One region of the Caldimonas aquatica genome, then DNA from elsewhere that is predicted to be linked to it. Evidence: predicted binding sites of a transcription regulator. Region 1 holds the regulator's gene; the other holds the start of a gene.

The links. Region 1 encodes FNR, which switches genes on or off when oxygen is low (the NO sensors DNR and NnrR bind a similar motif). Its sites were predicted from a motif close to TTGATNNNNATCAA; they were not measured.
Region 2: a site for FNR is predicted at 4,320-4,333, ahead of OMP39_RS11910 (OmpW/AlkL family protein). Genes of this name have one in related genera too.

What each region holds. Positions count from the first base shown of each region.
Region 1 covers NZ_CP110257.1:2,021,167-2,029,852, reverse strand. Annotated here, with positions in the region: gene ccoN (cytochrome-c oxidase, cbb3-type subunit I) at 1-710, shown strand, start outside; gene ccoO (cytochrome-c oxidase, cbb3-type subunit II) at 730-1,356, shown strand; gene OMP39_RS09190 (cbb3-type cytochrome oxidase subunit 3) at 1,367-1,510, shown strand; gene ccoP (cytochrome-c oxidase, cbb3-type subunit III) at 1,530-2,459, shown strand; gene ccoG (cytochrome c oxidase accessory protein CcoG) at 2,464-3,981, shown strand; gene OMP39_RS09175 (FixH family protein) at 3,996-4,283, shown strand; gene OMP39_RS09170 (hypothetical protein) at 4,335-4,634, shown strand; gene fnr (fumarate/nitrate reduction transcriptional regulator Fnr) at 4,705-5,427, opposite strand; gene hemN (oxygen-independent coproporphyrinogen III oxidase) at 5,662-7,056, shown strand; gene OMP39_RS09155 (sulfite exporter TauE/SafE family protein) at 7,056-7,718, shown strand; gene icd (NADP-dependent isocitrate dehydrogenase) at 7,926-8,686, shown strand, end outside.
Region 2 covers NZ_CP110257.1:2,612,411-2,619,571, reverse strand. Annotated here, with positions in the region: gene OMP39_RS11930 (MFS transporter) at 156-1,826, shown strand; gene OMP39_RS11925 (hypothetical protein) at 1,908-2,054, shown strand; gene OMP39_RS11920 (OpgD/OpgG family glucan biosynthesis protein) at 2,279-3,859, shown strand; gene OMP39_RS11915 (hypothetical protein) at 4,034-4,273, shown strand; gene OMP39_RS11910 (OmpW/AlkL family protein) at 4,400-4,996, shown strand; gene OMP39_RS11905 (GNAT family N-acetyltransferase) at 5,051-5,872, opposite strand; gene OMP39_RS11900 (PAS domain-containing protein) at 6,106-7,161, shown strand, end outside.

The DNA of each region.
Region 1 (8,686 bases):
TCGTGCACTTCTGGGCGCTGATCTTCACCTACATGTGGGCCGGTCCGCACCACCTGCACTACACGGCGCTGCCCGACTGGGCCCAGTCGATCGGCATGCTGTTCTCGCTGATCCTGCTGGCACCCTCCTGGGGCGGCATGATCAACGGCATCATGACCCTCTCCGGGGCTTGGTACAAGCTGCGTGAAGACCCGATCCTCAAGTTCCTGATCGTCTCGCTGTCGTTCTACGGCATGTCGACCTTCGAAGGTCCGATGATGTCGATCAAGACGGTCAACGCGCTGTCCCACTACACCGACTGGACGATCGGCCACGTGCACTCGGGTGCGCTGGGCTGGGTGGGCCTCATCTCGATGGGCTCCCTGTACTACCTCATCCCGCGCCTGTTCGGCCAGAAGAAGATGTACAGCGTGCGTGCGATCGAGTTGCACTTCTGGGTGGCCACCATCGGCATCGTGCTCTACATCGCTGCGATGTGGATCGCCGGCGTGATGCAGGGCCTGATGTGGCGGTCGATCAACGCCGACGGCACGCTGACCTACAGCTTCGTCGAAAGCGTGAAAGCGACCTACCCCTTCTACATGATCCGTCTGGCCGGTGGCCTGCTGTATCTGGGGGGCATGTGCATCATGGCTTGGAACACGGTGATGACCGCGCTGGCTGGCCGTTCGGCCGCCGGACAAGTGCCGGCCGTCCCCGCCCGCGCCTGAGACCGCGAAGGAACGTCAAATGGCTGACCAACAGAAGATTCCGACCTTCTCGCACGAGAAGATCGAGACCAACAACTTCCTCATGATCTTGCTTATCGTGCTCGTCGTCTCGGTCGGCGGGCTCGTGGAGATCGTGCCCCTGTTCTTCCAGCGATCCACCACCGAGCCGGTGGCCGGGCTCAAGCCCTATACGGCGCTGCAACTCGCCGGGCGCGACGTGTACATCCGCGAGGGTTGCTACAACTGCCATTCGCAGATGGTGCGTCCGTTCCGCGCCGAGACGCTGCGCTACGGCCACTACTCGGTGGCCGGTGAGTTCGTCTACGACCACCCGTTCCAGTGGGGGTCCAAGCGCACCGGCCCGGACCTGCATCGCGTCGGCGGCCGCTACAGCGACGAGTGGCACCGCGTGCACCTGATCAATCCGCGCGACGTGGTGCCCGAGTCCAACATGCCCGCGTACCCGTGGCTGGCGACCAGCCCGCTCAACCCGGCCGAGATGGCCCCCAAGATGAAGGCGCTGCGCACCCTGGGCGTGCCCTACACCGACGAGGACATCGCCGGCGCGGCCGAGGCCGTCAAGGGCAAGACCGAGCTCGACGCCGTGGTGGCGTACTTGCAGTCGCTCGGCACCCACGTCAAGTAAGGAGGCCGCCATGCACCTGGACATCAACGATCTTCGTTCCATCGTGACGGTCGTCTCGTTGCTGGTCTTCCTCGGCATCTGCGGCTGGGCATATGCCCGACGCAACCGCAGCCGCTTCGAGGAAGCGGCCCAATTGCCGTTCCAGTCCGAGTGACCGGCCCGAGGAGAACTTCATGAGCGACTTCTTCAGCAACGGCTGGTCGGTCTTCATCGCCGTCACCACTGTCGTCAGCATCGCAGCGTGCCTGCTGCTCCTCATCGTGGCAAGCAAGCGCAAGGTGATGGCAGGCGACAACACCACCGGCCACGTGTGGGACGGAGATCTGCGCGAACTCAACAACCCGCTGCCGCGGTGGTGGATGGGCTTGTTCGTGCTGACCATCGTCTTTGCCGCCGCCTACCTCGTGTTCTATCCGGGCCTGGGCAGCTACCAGGGCAAGCTCGGATGGAGCCAAGCCACCCAGTACCAGGCCGAGATGGAGAAGGCCCGTGCACAGATTGAGCCGCTGTATGCGCGTTTCGAGGGCATGAACGCCGAACAGCTCGTGCAGGACCCGCAGGCCATGGCCATCGGCGAGCGGATCTTCGTCAACAACTGCGCGCAGTGCCACGGCTCGGATGCGCGTGGCAGCAAGGGTTTCCCCAACCTGACCGACACGGACTGGCTCTATGGCGGCAATCACGAGACGATCATGGAGTCCATCGCGAAGGGGCGTCATGGCGTCATGCCGCCGATGGCCGCCGCCGTGGGCGGCGCGCAGGACGTGCGCAACGTGGCGCACTATGTCCTGAGCCTGTCCGGCAGCCCCCACAACGCGATCGCGGCCCAGCTCGGCAAGGCCAAGTTCGGCGCGTGTGCCGCCTGCCACGGGGCCGATGGCAAGGGCAACCAGGCTCTCGGTGCGCCCAACCTCACCGACAAGGTCTGGCTGCACGGTTGGGGCGAACAGGCGATCATCAACATTATCACCAACGGCAAGGACAACCAGATGCCCGCTCACGCCGACAAGCTGACGCCGGCGCAGATTCGAGTCCTCGCCGCCTACGTCTGGGGCTTCTCCAACGGCCCTGCGGCCAGCACACGCACTGTCAACGCGCAATGAACGGATGCCCGCTGGCGATCAGCAGTTCCTGCCGGGGCCGTGTGCCCCGGCCGCGAGTTCCCAAGTGAAACGCAACCCTCACACCATCCCCATCCAGCCGGTTCCCGCCCACGGCGAGACGTCCGAACAGGTCGTCTCGCTGTATGCCAAGCAAAAAAAGATCTACGCGCGCTCGGTGAGCGGGTGGTTCGCGGGGTGGCGGTGGGCGCTGGTGTGGTTCACGCAGCTCATCTTCTACGGCCTGCCGTGGCTCGAATGGAACGGCCGGCAGGCCGTGCTATTTGACCTGCTGTCGCGCAGGTTCTACATCTTCAACCTCGTCTTGTACCCGCAGGACTTCATCTACCTCACCGCGTTGCTCGTCATCTCGGCGCTCGGGCTGTTTTTCTTCACGGCCGTGGCAGGGCGCCTGTGGTGCGGTTACGCATGCCCGCAGACCGTCTACACCGAGATCTTCATGTGGGTCGAGCGCCGCATCGAAGGCGACCGGATCGCGAGAATGCGGCTTGACGAAGGCCCCTGGACCTTCGAGAAGATCTGGCGCAAGACGGCCAAGCAGGCGGCGTGGATCGCGATCGCGTTGTGGACCGGTTTCACCTTCGTCGGCTACTTCACCCCCGTGCGCGAGTTGATAGCGGCTGCCGCGAGCTTCGCCCTCGGCCCCTGGGAGACCTTCTGGGTGTTCTTCTACGGCTTCGCAACGTACGGCAATGCCGGCTACATGCGCGAGCAGGTCTGCAAGTACATGTGTCCTTACGCGCGCTTCCAGAGCGCGATGTTCGACAAGGACACGATGATCATCACCTACGACACGCAACGCGGCGAGCCCCGTGGCTCGCGCTCGCGCAAGATCGATCCAAAGGCGGCGGGGTTGGGCGACTGCATCGACTGCACGCTGTGTGTGCAAGTCTGCCCCACCGGCATCGACATCCGTGACGGCCTGCAGTACGAATGCATCGGCTGCGCCGCATGCATCGACGTCTGCAACGGCGTGATGGACAAGATGGGCTACGAGCGCGGGCTCATCCGCTACTCCACCGAGAACGGCATGGAGCACGGGTGGACACGCGCCCAGATGTTTCGCCGGGTACTGCGCCCGCGGGTGCTGATCTACGGCGCGATCTTGCTCGGCATCAGCCTCGCCTTCGTCGCGAGCATCGCGCTGCGCAGCCCGTTCAAGGTCGACGTCATCCGAGACCGGGGTGCCCTTGCCCGCATCGTGGAGGACGGCCGCGTCGAGAACGTGTACCGGCTGCAGATCATGAACAGCACCGAGCGCGAGCAGCGCTACCGGATCTCGGTGGAAGGCATCGCCGGCATCTCGGTCGCCTCGCACTCGCAGGTCGACATCGCACCGGCCGAATCCCGCTGGGTGGCCGTTCGTGTGCAGGTCCCCCCGGAGTCTGCCGCCGAGCTGGCCGGGCGCTCCAGCCCCATCCAGTTCGCTATCGAGCGGTTGCCGGACGGCGAGGAGGCCGCTCGCACGGTGCACGAGAAGTCCACCTTCCTGGTGCCGCGCTGAACGCAGGAGCCCCCATGAAAACCCTCGAACCCTCCAAAACCCAGCCCCGCGCATGGTGGCGCGAACCTATGATGTGGCTCGTGGTGGGCGGACCTGCGGCCGTCATCCTGGCCGGCGTGGCGACCCTCGTCTTGGCGGTGTCGCGTCCTGATCCGGTGGTCGATCCCGACTACTACCGTCGTGGACTGGAGATCAACAAGACCATGGCCGAGCGCCAGGCCGCGGCGTCGGAAGCCCCGGCCGTCCGCCCCGCGCTCGAGGTCCGCAACCACGCGGCCACGGGTGGAACGCCCGGGCGATGAGCCCTCAAAGGATCAGGCGGCGCGACGATGCGCCGCCGAAGGAGTGCATGGATGGCGCAGCGGTGGATGTGGATCGCCTGGCCCGCGTTTCTGGTGGCGGGCCTGATCGAGATGTTGGTGTTCGCCTTCGTCGACCCGCGTGACCTGCACTGGCTCGGTGGCGGCGCGATCGAGTTGTCGCCGATGGCGATCTACACCCTGGCCTTCTTCCTTTTCTGGGCGGCCACGATGCTGTCCAGCATGCTGACGACCTTGCTGGCGCGCTCGCCCTTCGAGGTCAACCGCTGTCCTCTGACGGCGGATCAGCGCCCTCCTGCTTGCCCGCGCCCGCAGCACCGGTCCGCGTCCTGAAGAGCCGCGGGTCAGCGAGAAGGCGGGCCCGCCGCCAGCGGCGGCAGCGCATCGCACCCGAGGGCTAGGCTCAGCAGTTGTTGGCCGAGTTGACCAGCTTCTGCAGGCCTTCTTGGTCCAAGATGCGAATCTGGCGCTGCTTGACTTCCAGGAGCCCCTCGTCCTGGAACTTCGAGAAGGTGCGGCTCACCGTCTCCAGCTTGAGGCCGAGATAGCTGCCGATCTCCTCGCGCGTCATGCGCAGCACCAGCGAAGACGGAGAGAAGCCCCGCGCATGCAGGCGCTGCGTCAGGTTGAGCAGGAAGGCGGCAAGCCGTTCTTCTGCGCGCATGCTGCCCAGGAGCAACATCACTCCGTGGTCGCGCACGATCTCCCGACTCATGATCTTGTGGAACGAGTGCTGCAGTTCGGTGAACTCACGCGAAAGCGACTCCAGCTGCGAGTAGGGGATGACGCAGACCTGCGAGTCTTCCAGGGCCACCGCATCGCAGGTGTGGCGATCCTGGCTGATCGCGTCCAGCCCCAGCAGCTCGCCGGCCATCTGGAAGCCGGTCACCTGATCCCGCCCGTCCTCGGAGGAGATGCAGGTCTTGAAGAAGCCGGTGCGCACGGCGTAGAGGGACTGGAACGGATCGCCCGCGTGGAACAACGCCTCACCGCGCTTGACCGCCCTGCGGGTGGCAACCAGCGTGTCGAGCTTTTCCAGCTCTGGGCGCGACAGGCCCACCGGCAAGCACAGCTCCCGCAAATTGCAGCTGGAGCAGGCCACCTTCAGTTCGTTGAGTTTGATCATCTTCTTCGCAGTTCCGGTGGAACCCATTATCGGATGGCCGTGGCTTTCCCGAGGTGACCCCGCGTCCCATACGGACTCCTGCCTCGCGGACCGGATCACAGTGGAGCGGGAGCGGGCACGGTGGAGCAGCATGATCATCCTCAAGTACGGGTGGGATTCTTTCGCGTCGCAGCGACCGTGACCTTGAGACAGATCAAGCGCCCCGGAGTTCTGCCTTGGCACAGTGGAGCCACCATGGAGACCGTCCTTCCTCCTCTCGATCGCGAGTTGCTGGCCCGCTTCGATGTGCCCGGCCCTCGCTATACGTCGTATCCCACGGCCGACAGGTTCGTGGAGGCCTTCACGGAGTCGCACTACCGTCAGGCACTGGAGCAACGCGCCAGCGGGGTGGGGGGGCTGCACGCTCCGTTGTCGATCTACGTCCACATCCCGTTCTGCGAGTCGGTGTGCTACTACTGCGCCTGCAACAAGGTGATCACGAAGCACCACGAGCGCGCCGGCGAGTACCTGGACGCGCTCGACCGCGAAATCGCGATGCACCGCGAGGTGCTCGGCTCCGCGCAGGCCGTATCCCAGCTACATTTCGGAGGCGGCACGCCCACCTTCCTATCCGATGCGGAACTGGAGCGCGTGATGGGCAGCCTGCGCCGGGCTTTCCGGCTCGTTCCCGGCGGCGAGTACTCTATCGAGGTCGATCCTCGCACCGTCACTCCCGATCGTCTTGCACATCTCGCGCGGCTCGGCTTCAACCGGCTGAGCTTCGGTGTGCAGGACTTCGACCCCCAGGTTCAGAAGGCGGTCCACAGGGCCCAGTCTCGCGAGAGCGTCGCCGAGCTGATGGCAGCCGCCCGCCAGCTGAGCTTCGAGTCACTCAACGTGGATCTGATCTACGGACTGCCGCGACAGACCCCGGCGTCGTTCGCCCGCACGCTCGAGCAGGTCGGCGAGCTGCGTCCCGACCGCATCGCGCTGTACGCCTATGCGCATCTGCCCGAGCGCTTCAAGCCTCAGCGCCGCATCGATGCCAGCGAGCTGCCGAGCGCTGAGGACCGGATCTCGATGCTGTCGGGGGCCATCGCCAGCTTCCTAGGCCGGGGCTATGCGTACATCGGCATGGACCACTTCGCCTTGCATGACGACGCGCTGGCCGTGGCCAAGCGCCAGGGCCGGCTGCATCGCAACTTCCAGGGCTACAGCACGCAGCCCGACTGCGATCTGATCGGGCTGGGGGTGTCGGCCATCGGCCGCATCGGCGCCACCTACAGCCAAAATGCCAAGACGCTGCCCGAGTACTATGATGCACTCGCGCAGGGGCGTTTCCCGGTGGTGCGCGGTCTCGCGCTCGACAGGGACGACCTCGTGCGCCGTGCGGTCATCATGGCGCTGATGTGCCAGGGGCACGTGGTGTTCGAGTCGATCGAGGTCTCGTATCTCATCGACTTCCGCCGCTACTTCGCCGCCGAACTGGAACGGCTGGCGGCGCTGGCCGAGGAGGGGTTGGTCACGATCGAGCCCGACGGCGTGTGCGTCACGCCCATGGGGTGGTATTTCGTGCGTGGCATCGCGATGGTGTTCGACCGCTACCTCCAGGCCGACCGCAGCCGCCAGCGCTTCTCCAAGATCATCTGATGGTCTCGGGACTCGTCTTCACCGCGTTGTTGATGGGGCTCGCCGGCAGTCCTCACTGCGTGGCCATGTGCGGCGCTGCGACCGCCGGGGTGGGGTGCACCCGGCCGCGCCTGCTGTCGTTCCAGCTCGGCCGTTTGGCCGGCTATGCCACGCTGGGCGCCGTGGTGGCCACCTCGGCTGGCGCCCTTCAGTGGGGGGCCGAGCACAGCGCCTGGCTGCGCCCCTTCTGGGCGCTGTTTCACGTGGCCGTGCTCGCGCTCGGGATCGCCCTGGTCTGGCGCGGTCGTCAGCCGGCTTGGCTCGAAGGTCTGGCTCACCGCGTCTGGCAGGAGATGCGCCACCGCACGCTCGGCTGGTCCAGCCTGCAGGTGCCCTTCGCGGCGGGGCTGCTGTGGGTGCTGCTGCCGTGCGGGCTTCTGTACTCCGCCCTGATGGTGGCGGCACTCGCCCCAGGAGCCGGGCAGGGGGCCCTGGTGATGGCGGCCTTCGCCTTCGGTTCGGCGCTCGGCCTCCAGGTCGGGCCCATGCTGTGGCAGCGCTTCGGCGCCCGGGCGGGCGGGGGCACCCTCGCCGTGCGGCTGGCGGGGGGCTTCCTGCTCGCCTCGTCCGCGTGGGCCCTCGGCCATGGCGTGTGGTCCAAGGTGGCCGCCGGGGTGTGCTGAGCGGGCTCGGGTGGCGCCCCTGGGCGCGCCACCGCCTCCAGGTACGTGGGGCAAAGGCGGGCGCCGCCTCACGGTTGACCCCCCGAGGGGCCGGCCCAGCCCCGTCTCCCGCAGGGGTGGTGAAAGTCGTCTGAAAGCCGCCCTGACTTAGAATCTTTCGTTCGCGCAAGAACCCGATACCAACCACGTTCCGCGGAGCTTTCTCACATGTACCAGCACATCAAGGTGCCCGAGGGTGGCCAGAAGATCACGGTCAACCCGGACTTCTCGCTCAACGTTCCCGACAATCCCATCATTCCGTACATCGAGGGGGACGGCACCGGCTTCGACATCACGCCCGTGATGATCAAGGTGGTCGACGCTGCGGTGGCCAAGTCCTACGGTGGCAAGCGCAAGATCCACTGGATGGAGGTCTACGCCGGCGAGAAGTCGACCAAGGTGTACGGCCCGGACGTGTGGCTGCCCGAGGAGACGCTGCATGCCGTGCGCGAATACGTGGTCTCGATCAAGGGCCCGCTGACCACCCCGGTCGGTGGCGGCATCCGCTCGCTGAACGTCGCGCTGCGCCAGGAGCTGGACCTGTACGTCTGCCTGCGCCCGGTGCGCTACTTCAAGGGCGTGCCCTCGCCGGTCAAGGAGCCCGAGAAGGTCGACATGGTGATCTTCCGCGAGAACTCGGAAGACATCTACGCCGGCATCGAGTTCGACTACCAGAGCGACAAGGCCAAGAAGCTGATCAAGTTCCTGCAGGACGAGTTCGGCGTCAAGAAGATCCGCTTCCCGGAAACCTCGGGCATCGGCATCAAGCCGGTCTCCAAGGAAGGCACCGAGCGCCTGGTGCGCAAGGCCATCCAGTACGCCATCGACAACGACAAGCCGTCGGTGACGCTGGTGCACAAGGGCAACATCATGAAGTTCACCGAAGGCGCGTTCCGCGACTGGGGCTATGCCCTGGCGCAGCGCGAGTT
Region 2 (7,161 bases), 590 kb from region 1:
GCCCGCACCGGCCCCGTCAGTTTCGAGTCAGCGCGACGTCAGGTGCTGTTGGCTGCGCGTCAGCGGTGGGTCAGAGCGGGCAACGATAGTCCACCTCACATGCCGCCGTCGCGGCGTGATGCGCATTGACGAGACATTCCTAAAGGAGACAAGTGATGGCAGCCGCACTACCGGCCGCGAAAGCGCCGATGACTGCCGAGGAGAAGAAGGTCATCTTCGCCTCCTCGCTGGGGACCGTGTTCGAGTGGTACGACTTCTACCTGTACGGCTCGCTCGCGGCGATCATCGCCAAGCAGTTCTTTGCCGGGCTCGACCCGACCTCGGCGTTCATCTTCGCGCTGCTGGCTTTCGCCGCAGGCTTCCTGGTCCGTCCGTTCGGCGCGCTGGTGTTCGGCCGCCTGGGCGACATGATCGGGCGCAAGTACACCTTCCTGGTCACCATCCTCCTCATGGGCCTGTCGACCTTCATCGTCGGCATCCTTCCCACGTATGCCGCGATCGGTGTGGCCGCGCCCATCATCCTCATCATCCTGCGCCTGCTGCAAGGCCTGGCGCTGGGCGGCGAGTACGGCGGTGCGGCGACCTACGTGGCCGAGCATGCGCCGCACGGCAAGCGCGGCGCCTACACCTCGTGGATCCAGACCACCGCGACGCTGGGCCTGTTCCTGTCGCTCATGGTGATCCTGGGCACCCGCACCGCGATGGGCGAGGAGGACTTCGCGGCCTGGGGCTGGCGTGTGCCCTTCCTCGTGTCCATCATCCTGCTCGGGATCTCGGTGTGGATCCGCATGAGCATGAACGAGTCGCCGGCCTTCAAGAAGATGAAGGCCGAGGGCAAGACGTCGAAGGCGCCGCTGTCCGAGTCGTTCGGTCAGTGGAAGAACCTCAAGATCGTGATCCTGGCGCTCGTGGGCCTGACCGCCGGCCAGGCGGTCGTGTGGTACACGGGCCAGTTCTACGCGCTGTTCTTCCTGACCCAGGCGCTCAAGGTGGACGCGGCCACGGCCAACGTGCTGGTGGCGGTCGCGCTGCTGATCGGCACGCCGTTCTTCGTCGTGTTCGGCACGCTGTCCGACAAGATCGGCCGCAAGCCCATCATCATGGCCGGCTGCCTGATCGCCGCGCTCACCTACTTCCCGCTGTTCAAGGCCCTGACGCAGGCCGCCAACCCGGACCTGGCCGCCGCCCAGGCACGCACCCAGGTGATCGTGACCGCCGATCCCAAGGAGTGCTCGTTCCAGGGCAGCCCGATCGCCCGCGAGATCGACTTCCGCACCTCCTGCGACATCGCCAAGCGCTACCTGGCGCAAAGCTCGGTGAGCTACGAGAACGCCGCGGGCAGCGGCCCGGCGTCGGTCAAGGTCGGCGACAAGGTCATCACCGCGCCGGCAGCCACCGTCTCGGGCGGCAAGTTCGATGAGGCCAGCACCAAGGCGATCGCCGCCTTCAAGAAGGACGTGAGCGATGCGCTCAAGGCCGCGGGCTATCCGGCCAAGGCCGACCCGGCCAAGGTCGACAAGGTCAAGGTGGTGGCGATCCTCACGCTGCTGGTCATCTACGTGACCATGGTGTACGGCCCGATCGCCGCGATGCTGGTCGAGCTGTTCCCGACCCGCATCCGCTACACCTCCATGAGCCTGCCCTACCACATCGGTAACGGCTGGTTCGGCGGTCTGTTGCCCACCACGTCCTTCGCCATCGTGGCCGCCACGGGCAACATGTACAACGGCTTGTGGTACCCGATCATCATCGCGGCCGCCACGTTCGTGATCGGGATGCTGTTCCTGCGCGAGACGAAGGACCGCGACATCTTCGCCAACGACTGACGTCTTTCGTTGGCTCCCACGAGCGGCCGGGCGGGCGCCAAGCCCGGCCCGACCGGTTTCAAGCAATAGGAGTCGAGAACCATGTGGAAACTGCTCGCCGGCTTCGCCGTGTTCGCGGCGCTGGCAATCTTCATGCTGTCCAAGGGCGGCGATATCGACATGAGTGGCGAGAAGCACGGCACCGAGGCGACCCACGCGCCGGCCGCCGCGCCGGCGGCGAGCAAGTAAGCAAAGCGCTCCACCACCAGCCCGCCCCGGCCCTGCACTGCGCAGGCCGGGGCGGGCCCCTTTTCGGGGGCGCCCATCGTGCCCCCGATGTCACGGATGGTTGCCAAGCTGCGCCCCGCGAGGCGCGGCGCCGCCGCCCGCTCCCACTACCATCGCCGGCGAGGTGCCGGCGCGGGCGTGGCCGCCCGCGCGCGGCGTGTGTGCATCTTCGACATCGGGACGACGTGCAAAGACGACACTTCCTTTCCTGCCTTGCCACCTTCTGCTCGACCGGTTCTCTGCTGAACTCGCCCGCCCGGGCGGTGCCCTTGGTGCCTCTGGGCAAGGCCCATCCCTTCGACTACGCCTGGCTCAAAGGCCAGGCCCGGGCGCTCGCAGGCCGCGCTCATCAACCTGCGCGCAACTCGGTGCCCAAGGCGATCGAGGCGCTCGACTGGGACCAGTACCAGTCGATCCGCTTTCGGCAGGACCACGCCTTGTGGCGCGACGAGAAGCTGCGCTTCCAGGCGCAGTTCTTCCACCTCGGCCTCTTCTACAAGACGCCGGTGCGCATGTTCGAGGTGGCGGGGGGCCAGGCGCAGGAGCTGGCCTACGACCCGGAGATGTTCGACCACCGCAAGAGCGGGCTCGACACGAAGGCCCTGCCCAAGGACCTCGGCTTTGCGGGCTTTCGCCTCAATTTCCACACCGACTGGACGCGGGACGTCGCAGCCTTCCTCGGCGCGAGCTACTTCCGCGCCGTGGGCGGGGAGTGGCAGTACGGCCTGTCGGCCCGCGGCCTGGCGATCGACACCGGCATGAGCCGGCCCGAGGAGTTCCCGAACTTCGTCGCGTTCTGGCTCGAGCGGCCGGCGCCGCAATCGAGCACGGTGACGGTCTATGCGCTGCTCGATTCGCCGAGCGTGGCCGGCGCCTACCGCTTCCTCATCACGCCGGGCGAGACGCTGGTGATGGACGTGGACGCCGCGCTCTATCCGCGCAAGCCGATCGAGCGGCTCGGCATCGCGCCGTGCACCAGCATGTTCCAGTTCGGCGAGAACGACAAGCGCATGGCCAACGACTGGCGCCCCGAGATCCACGACAGCGACGGCCTGCAGATGTGGACCGGCCGCGGCGAGTGGATCTGGCGGCCGCTGGCCAATCCCGAGCGTCTGCGCTTCAATGCCTACCTCGACGAGAACCCCCGGGGCTTCGGCCTGATGCAGCGCGACCGCGACTTCGACCACTACCAGGACGACGGCGTGTTCTACGAACGGCGTCCGAGCCTGTGGGTCGAGCCCAAGGCAGGCTGGGGCAAGGGCTCGGTGCAACTCGTCGAGATCCCGACGATCGACGAGACGTTCGACAACATCGTCGCCTTCTGGAACCCGCAGGACAAGCCGCAGCCGGGGCAGGAACTGCTGTTCGGCTACCGCCTGCATTGGGGCGCCGACAGCCCCGTCAAGCCGGGCGTCGCCCGCTGCGTCGCCACCCGCACGGGCATCGGAGGCATCGTCGGGCAACCGCGCAAGTACTTCTCGTGGCGCTTCGCGGTGGACTTCGCAGGCGGCGACCTCGCGTTGCTGGGCAAGGACGCGGTGGTCGAGCCGGTCATCACGGCCTCGCGCGGCAAGATCGAAATCACCTCGGCCCGGCCACTGCACTCCATCCGCGGCTACCGCGCGATGTTCGACCTGCGTCCGACGGACGAGAGCACGCAGCCCATCGACCTGCGCCTGTACCTGCGCTGCAACGGCCAGGCGCTCACCGAAACCTGGCTCTACCAGTGGGACCCGCCTGCCCCGTCGCAGCGCAAGTTCGCGTGAGCGGGACCTCCCCCCCGCGTGGAAACCGCTCGTAAGCAAGGCGCGCCTGCCGACGCAATTGCTCACGTGTGAGAGGCGCGTACACCCCCGCGTTCGGGTCGGCCGCTAGCCTTGCCCGTTTTCAAGACGCGCCGGCGAAGTCGCACCGGCGCCGAGGCCGAACGGGAAGAACAGATGCGGTCGTTGGGATACGTGGTGGTGGGGGCGCTGGCGGGCAGCCTGCTCCTGGGGTTGGGGCTCTACCTTGGCGCCGTGGCGGTGGAGGCCTTGGGGCTCGGCTGGTTCGAGCCGAGCCGTGAGGCGACGCTCAACCGGCTGGTGCTGTGGGCCTGGGCGGTGTTTGCGGCGGGCGGCGCGGTGTGGGGCCTCGCGCGCGCGCTGCGCGCCCGCCGCGCCTCGTCGGTGTGGCGTTGACCCAGCTCAAAGCTTCGGATCCGGGTAAACCCAGGGGTCGCGGGCGTTGATGCACCGCAACGAATTCCCCCTACGGGTGTCATGGAATAGGGGCGGGAATGTTCCCTGGACCTCGATACCCAAGACATGAAAGCCAAGTACAGCCTCCTCGCTCTCGTGGCCGCGGCCAGCTTCGCCTCTCTCGGTGCACAGGCCGCCGAGCCCTCGCCCTGGCTGGTGCGCGTGCGCGCCGTCAATCTGGACAGCGCCAACAAGGACTCCACGGGCTTGGACCTGAGCGTGAACGACAAGGTCATTCCGGAAGTCGACGTCTCCTACTTCTTCACGCCCAACCTCGCCGCCGAGCTCATCCTCACCTACCCGCAGAAGCACGACGTGCGCGCGGGCGGCACCGAGATCGGCTCGCTCAAGCACCTGCCGCCCACGCTCACGGTGCAGTACCACTTCGACGGCATGGGCGCGTTCAAGCCCTACGTCGGCGCGGGCCTCAACTACACGCGCTTCTCCAACGTGGACCTGCCCGCCGGCGTCACCATCGACAAGGACAGCTTCGGCCTGGCGCTGCAAGTCGGTGCCGATTACGAGATCAGCAAGAACGTCTACCTGAACCTGGACGTGAAGAAGGTGCAGATCCGCACAGACGTCAAGGCGGGCGGCGCCAAGCTCGGCACCTTCAAGGTCGACCCGCTGCTGGTCGGCGTGGGGGTGGGCTTCCGGTTCTGATGGCGCAGCGGGCCGGGCGACCGGCCCGTGTCCGCGCCGCCGCCTCGAAGGGCTTCAGGCCCCCAGAAAGTGCCGGCGGTACTTCACCGGCAGATCGCCGATGCGCATCATCATCGGCAAATCGGCCGTGTTGAAGTCCGGGTCCCAGGCCGGCGCCCCGAGGATGCGGGCGCCGCACCGCAGGTAGCCCTTGATCAACGCCGGTGGCTCCACCGCGAGGTCGCGTCGCAGTTCCTCCACCGGCAGGCACAGCCGCGGCTGCACGCGGTACTCGATCGGCGCAAGGTGCGAGTGCCGCAGTTGCTCCCACAGGCTCGCGGCCACGTGTCCGCCGTCGCGCATGCTGACACTGGCGCAGCCGATCATCGTGTCCAGGTGGTTGTGCACCATGAACTGGGCGAGCGCGCCCCACAGGGCGAGGATCACCGCGCCCGAGCGGTGTTCGGGGTGCACGCAGGAGCGGCCGAGTTCGACCATGCGAGGGCGCAGGCCGCGCAGGCGAGTGAGGTCGAACTCCGTCTCGCTGTACAGGCCGCCGATGCGGCGGGCCGCGGCGGGCGTGAGCACCCGGTAAGTCCCGACCACCGGGGCGGCCCCTTGCGCATCGACGGCACGCACCAGCAGATGCTCGCAGTAGGCATCGAAGACGTCCACGTCGTGTCCGGGCGGCGTGCCTTTCGGGCACGTCAGGCGGGCCCCCATTTCCTCGCCGAAGACCAGGTACCTCAGCCTCTGGGCTTCCAGAACTTCGTCGGCATGGCGCGCCCAAGCCACCACCAGTTTGGCAGTGTCCACCGGCGTCGAGCCGCGGTGAAGGGACCTCCGCGGGGCCCGGATCTCGGAAATCGGCAGCGTCGGCAGCGGCAGGTCCCTCATGCAGTGCTCCTCGTTCTAGGACCTCCAGGCTAGGCGGGGGCCGTGACGCGGCCGTGAACGCCCCGTGACGGCGGCGTGACGACCCTGCCCGGGCTGCACGGCACGCCGAACGTCCGGAAAGTGAATGGGATTGCGGCCATTGAGGGGTTTTCCGGCCTCTGGCCTCGTGCCCGCGTGGTAACTTCCTCGCGCTGCCCGCCGATCGCGGCCCCCGCCCGAGCCGCTCACAGCCCATGCCCGCTCCTGCCGACTCCTCACACCGCGCGCCCGCCGCACCGTGGCGGGGGTTGCTGGAGTTGGTGCGGGAGCGGCGCGCGTCCTTGCCCGCCGATCAGGTGCAGGAACTCGCGGTGGACACGCTGGGCGTGATCGCCGTGGTCGCGGCAGGGGCCGTCGTTCTGACGATCCTGTTGATGCCGGCGGCCTCGTCGGCCTCGCTCACGGTGTCGGTGGGGTTGGCCGTCGTGGCCGTGACCTTGCGGTACTGGGCGCGGCGCCGGTATTCACCGGCCGTCCCCTGGGTGGCACTGGGGCTCGCGCTCGTCGGCAGTCTCGCGTGGATCGTCGTGCTCGGCACGGTTCAGGCGGTGCAATCGCTGGTGCTGCTGCTGCCCATCGTCTTCTCGACCTTCCTGTTCGGCGCGCGCGCAGGGCTGGGCGTGGCGGCGATGGCCTCGGCGGCGATGTTCCTGCTCGCCTATCTTCAATCGCACGGCGCAGCCCTCGGACCGCGCGCGATCTCGCCGTGGAACCAGGCCTGGGTGTTCACCGAGTTCGCGGTGATGCTGTGCCTGGTGTTGCTGGTGTTGCGGCGGCACATGGCACGGTGGCAGCACGCCGAGCAGGAACAACGCCTGATACGAGAACGCGAGGCGGAGCTGCGCGAAGTGCACCAGCGCCTGGCGACCGCCGTGCAGGCCGGGCAGTTCGGCTCTTGGGACTACGACGTGCAGCAGCGCCGCTTCAGCTACGACGCGCAGGAAGCACGTATCTACGGGCTGGCCGGTCAGGCCGGAGAACGGCCGGTGGACGACTGGTACCGCGTGCTGCACCCCGACGACCGCAAGCGTCACGAGGCCGCCTTCTGGCATGCGGTCCAGGGGACGGACCGTCAGGAGCAGGTGGTTCGCGTCCTCCGGCCCGATGGCGCCGTGCGGTGGGTCCACACCTGCTTCTACGTCGAGCGCGACGAGACGGGACAGGCGAGACGACTGGTGGGCCTCGATCGCGACGTGACGCAGGAAATGCAGTCGCGGCAGCGACAGGAGGCCGCGCTGCAGCGGCGCAAC